One region of the Blautia sp. OM07-19 genome, then DNA from elsewhere that is predicted to be linked to it. Evidence: predicted binding sites of a transcription regulator. Region 1 holds the regulator's gene; the other holds the start of a gene.
The links. The regulator Rex, encoded in region 1, represses fermentation and respiration genes when NADH is low (regulators of the CRP and FNR family bind a similar motif). The targets are predictions, from matches to a motif close to ATTGTTAANTANTTAACAAT.
Positions count from the first base shown of each region.

Region 2: the regulator Rex is predicted to act here: its motif matches at 1,158-1,177, upstream of DXC01_RS11625 (4Fe-4S dicluster domain-containing protein).

Region 1 is NZ_QULA01000042.1:11,114-13,582, forward strand. Features, by position in the region: gene abc-f (ribosomal protection-like ABC-F family protein) at 1-611, opposite strand, end outside; gene DXC01_RS17920 (redox-sensing transcriptional repressor Rex) at 770-1,426, shown strand; gene DXC01_RS17925 (NAD(P)H-hydrate dehydratase) at 1,520-2,469, shown strand, end outside.
Region 2 is NZ_QULA01000015.1:88,243-90,711, forward strand. Features, by position in the region: gene DXC01_RS11615 (NADH-quinone oxidoreductase subunit NuoF) at 1-500, opposite strand, end outside; gene DXC01_RS11620 (complex I 24 kDa subunit family protein) at 497-976, opposite strand; gene DXC01_RS11625 (4Fe-4S dicluster domain-containing protein) at 1,334-2,469, shown strand, end outside.

The sequences.
Region 1 (2,469 bases):
AGATAAGTTTCCAGCCAGGAAATACTCTCCATGTCGAGGTGGTTGGTCGGCTCATCGAGGAGAAGAATGTCCGGCTTGGAGATCAGGAGTTTACCAAGAGCGACACGGGTCTTCTGTCCACCGGAGAGGGTTTCGACCTGTTTGGCAAAATCTTCGTCCGTAAAGCCAAGACCCTTGAGGACACCCATTAGCTCGCTCTTGTAGGCATAGCCGTTTTCCAGCTCAAATTCGTGGGTCAGGCGGGTGTAGGTGTTCATCAGACGGTCAAGTTCCTCGCCGGAAGCGTTTTTCATCTGGACTTCGATCGCACGCATGCGGTCTTCCATGTCGATGATGTACTGCTTGGTTGTGAGCAGTTCCTCATAGACGGTGCGGTGTCCGCTGACATCCTGATACTGTGCGAGATAACCGATCTTCTTGTCCTTCATCAGAACGACCTGACCGGAATCCGCAGAAATTTCATTCATTATAATACGGAGAAGGGTTGTCTTACCTGCTCCGTTGTTGCCGATGAGAGCGGCTTTTTCACGCTCTTCTATATGAAATGAGGCATCGTTCAAAATGACTTTTTCGCCAAAAGATTTGCTGATGCCCTGACACGATAAAATCATAAATATTCCTCCAAAGTCAATATACGCTATGATTATAAGGTTAAATGATGGCTTTGTAAAGGAAATTTCCTCAAAAATTGTATAGATTTGACAACATTGATTGACAATAAAATAACATTTCGGTATAATTAACAGGAAAGTATAAGGAGGGGACAACGGTGGAAGCAAAACAGATATCAAAAGCTGTAATTAAGAGACTGCCCCGGTATTATCGCTATCTTGGCGAGTTACTGGAAGACAATGTTGAACGTATATCTTCCAATGACCTTAGTAAGAAAATGCGTGTCACAGCATCGCAGATCCGCCAGGATTTGAATAATTTTGGAGGATTTGGGCAGCAGGGATACGGTTATAATGTGAAATATCTCTATACAGAAATCGGTAAGATCCTTGGACTGGATGAGGTACATCCGATGATCATCATCGGTGCCGGTAATCTTGGACAGGCACTTGCCAATTACGTTGACTTTGAAAAACGTGGTTTTAAGCTGGAAGGGATTTTTGATGTCAATCCGGTACTGGAGGGCATCGCGGTCCGTGGAATTGAGATCCAGATGATCAGTAATCTCCCATTCTTCCTCAGAGAGAAGAATATTGAGATTGCGATTCTCACATTGCCGAAGAACAAGGCGAAGGATATGGCAGATATCCTGATCGAGAATGGTATCAAGGCAATCTGGAATTTTGCACATATCGATCTGGAGACTCCGGAGGATGTCATTGTAGAGAACGTACATCTTTCTGAGAGTCTGATGACGTTATCTTACAATCTCAGTCAATATCGTCAGGAACACGTGGAAGAGCAGCAATCATAACATGAGGACAGCAAGAGGCTGTTACCCGGCTCCTTAATGAAGGCGGCTGCGTAACAGCTTTTTGCTTTGTATCGTATATCGAGGAGATATCAGATGAAACGAATTGTAGGCGGATCGGAAATGAAAGCACTGGATGGCTGCACCATTACCGGAATGGGAGTTCCGTCCTGTGTGCTGATGGAACGGGCGGCACTGGCTGTTGTGGATGCAATGGAAGGACATTTTGCGGAAATGTCACAGAAACAGCGGATCTTGTGCGTCTGCGGAGGCGGGAACAACGGCGGAGACGGAGTCGCAATCGCCAGGATCCTGCATCTGCATGGATATAACGCGGAAATCTATATGCTCGGAAATCCGGATCACCGCACAAAGGAAACACGCCGCCAGCTTAAGATCGCAGAGAATTATCAGGTCCCTCTGGTGAATAACCTGGCAGCAGGAGAATATACTACTATAGTAGATGCCATCTTCGGCGTTGGGCTTGACCGCTCGATCGAAGGAAAATACAGAGAAGTCATTCAGGCTTTGAACGAGGTTTCTGCATGGAAAGTGGCGGTAGATCTGCCGTCCGGGGTATGCAGCAACACGGGCAGAGAGCTTGGAATCGCATTTCGTGCGGATCTGACGGTGACGTTTGCATTCTGTAAAACAGGCTTGTGTTTTTATCCAGGCAAAAATTTTGCGGGAAAAATTGTTGTAGCAGATGTCGGCATCTACGAGAATCCGGATCTTCCGACACAGAAAGCGGCACTTGAGAAAAAAGATCTCCAGAAGCTTCCTCTGCGCGCCGCGAATGGGAACAAGGGTACGTTTGGCAAGGTTCTTGTCGTTGCCGGAAGCAAAGGAATGTGCGGGGCAGCGTATCTCTGTGCAGAGGGCGCCTTCGCTGCCGGAGCCGGGATGGTCAAGATCCTGACGGATGAGGAGAATCGCATTCCACTGCAGACGCTTCTTCCGGAGGCGATGTTTGCAGATGATGCTGGCGGCAACGAAGCATGGGTTAATGCAATGCACTGGTGCGACATTGTGGTGATCGGACCAGG
Region 2 (2,469 bases), on a different contig from region 1:
GCCTGGAAGCCGCCTACTGCGATATATTCATCAATGGATTCCGCGTTGATATTTCCGCAGTTTTCCAGAACGATCCTGGTCTGCTGATTCAGGAAAGGAATGTCTGACGGATGAGGACAGACTGTATCATGGTCACGGTAAAACAGACGGGTAACCGGTTCTCCTTCCATTACAGTGCGCTCTACGATCTCCTTGCAGTCCTCTACCTGCACATGTACGTACTGGTAATCATATGGTTCAATCTTCATCAGAGGTCCAAGTTCACATAAGCCCTGGCATCCGGTCTTGACAACGCCGACATGCGGAACGTCCTTCTGCATTTCTACGCTTACCCAGTCGAGATTCTCACACAGTTTCGCCATCTCGTCGTAAATCTTCTGCGCGCCGGAGGCGATACATCCGGTACCTGAACAGACAAGCACACGACAGGTAAAAGTTTCCAGGGTATTCTTTGCTTCGGCCTGCTTCTGGAGCAGATCTTCTTTACTCACAATACTCATACCGTCTCACCTCTCAATTCGTTTAACAGATCAATAGCTTTCTCAGGGGTCATCTTCGGATGTACTTCGTCATTTACGGTAAGAGTCGGTGCGAGTCCGCATGCACCAAGACAGGAAACCGTTTCTACTGTGAAAAGCATATCATCCGTTGTATGCTTCTTGTTGCTGAGTCCAAGCTCCTTCATGAGAGCTTCCTTGACAGGCATGGATTTACGCACATGACAGGCTGTTCCGTCACAAACCTTGATCACATATTTGCCTTTCGGCTCAAAGGAAAAGTTCTCATAAAAAGTAGCGACGCTGTATGCCTTCGCCTCGGTCACTCCAATCTTGGATGCAACATAGGTCAGAAGCTCTCCCGGCAGGTAGCGGTACTCCGCCTGGATATCCTGCATGATCGGAATCAGTGATGCTGCTTTCGGTCCGTAATGCTCGATGATCTCATCTGTCTTCGTGTAATAAGACTGATCTAACATTCAATTCCCTCCTTGTTAAAAATTTGCTTTTGTCTGCGCCCATTATTTTGTATAATTTACACAGCCTTGTTGTATTTCATTATACATTAAGCAGTCAAATTATACAAGTGAAATATAGGAAAATTGAATTAATTTATTCATGTTTTTATGTTTTTCGTATTATTGTGTATTTTTTAACAGATTTTATAATTTTTTATCAATCTATTTCGCTATAGTAAAGTGTTTCTCATTTTGTTTCTCTTATGTGCTTCGAAAAGTACAGGAATTTTGCATTTTCGGATTGATTTTGGGAATTCTTTCCTATATTATAGGGAGCGGTAGATGAATATTTTTCTTATTTAAGGAGATGAAATAGATATGCGAAATTATGATACCCCAGTCAGAGAGATCCGACACCAGGTTTATACTGAAGTGGCAAAGGCCGGATTTGAATCTTCTGACGAAAGCCTGATCCATGATATTGAATCCATCCCATACAATATCGTCAGTGAAACTGCCCAGTATCGTGAGAGTATTTACAGAGAACGTGCCGTTGCAAGCGAAAGAGTCCGTCTCGCCATGGGGCTTTCTCTTCGCCCGGAAAGCAAGGCGGTCCATCTGACCGACGGTCTTGCTGCCAGCAATATCAATGAGAAATATTATGAGCCGCCTCTTATGCAGGTGATCCCGTCTGCATGTGCAGCCTGTCCTCCGAACAAATACATTGTCAGCAACATGTGCCGCGGATGTGTTGCCCATCCATGTATGCAGGTCTGTCCGAAGGGCGCGATCTCTATGAAGGACGGAAAGTCTTTTATCGATCAGGAAAAATGTGTAAAATGCGGAAAATGTAAAGCAGCCTGTCCTTATGATGCAATCTCCCACAACGTGCGCCCGTGCGAGCAGGCATGTGGTGTCAAGGCGATCGGAAGTGATGAGCAGGGGCGTGCGAGCATCCTGGATGACAAGTGTGTTTCCTGTGGTATGTGTATGGTAAGCTGTCCGTTCGGTGCGATCTCTGATAAATCTCAGATCTTCCAGCTTGCGCATGCGCTTCGTGACGGCGATAAGATCGTTGCGATCGTTGCACCGGCTTATATCGGCCAGTTTGGTGATGATGTGACCCCTGGCAAATTCAAGACAGCTCTGCAGGTTCTTGGTTTTTCTGATGTTCATGAGGTTGCGTTTGGTGCGGATGTCGGTGCGATCTCTGAGGCACATCATTATGCACATGAGGTTGCAACAGGAAATCTTCCGTTCCTTCTGACTTCCTGCTGTCCGTCCTGGTCCATGATGGCAAAGAAATTCTTCCCGACCATGATCGACAATATCTCACAGGAGCTGACTCCTATGGTTGCCACTGCACGTAAGGTAAAGCAGGATGATCCGGATGCGAAGGTTGTCTTCATTGGACCTTGTGCTTCCAAGAAACTGGAAGCGATGCGCCGTACTGTGCGAAGTGATGTGGATTTTGTTTTGACTTTTGAGGAACTGGATGCGATGTTTGATGCGCG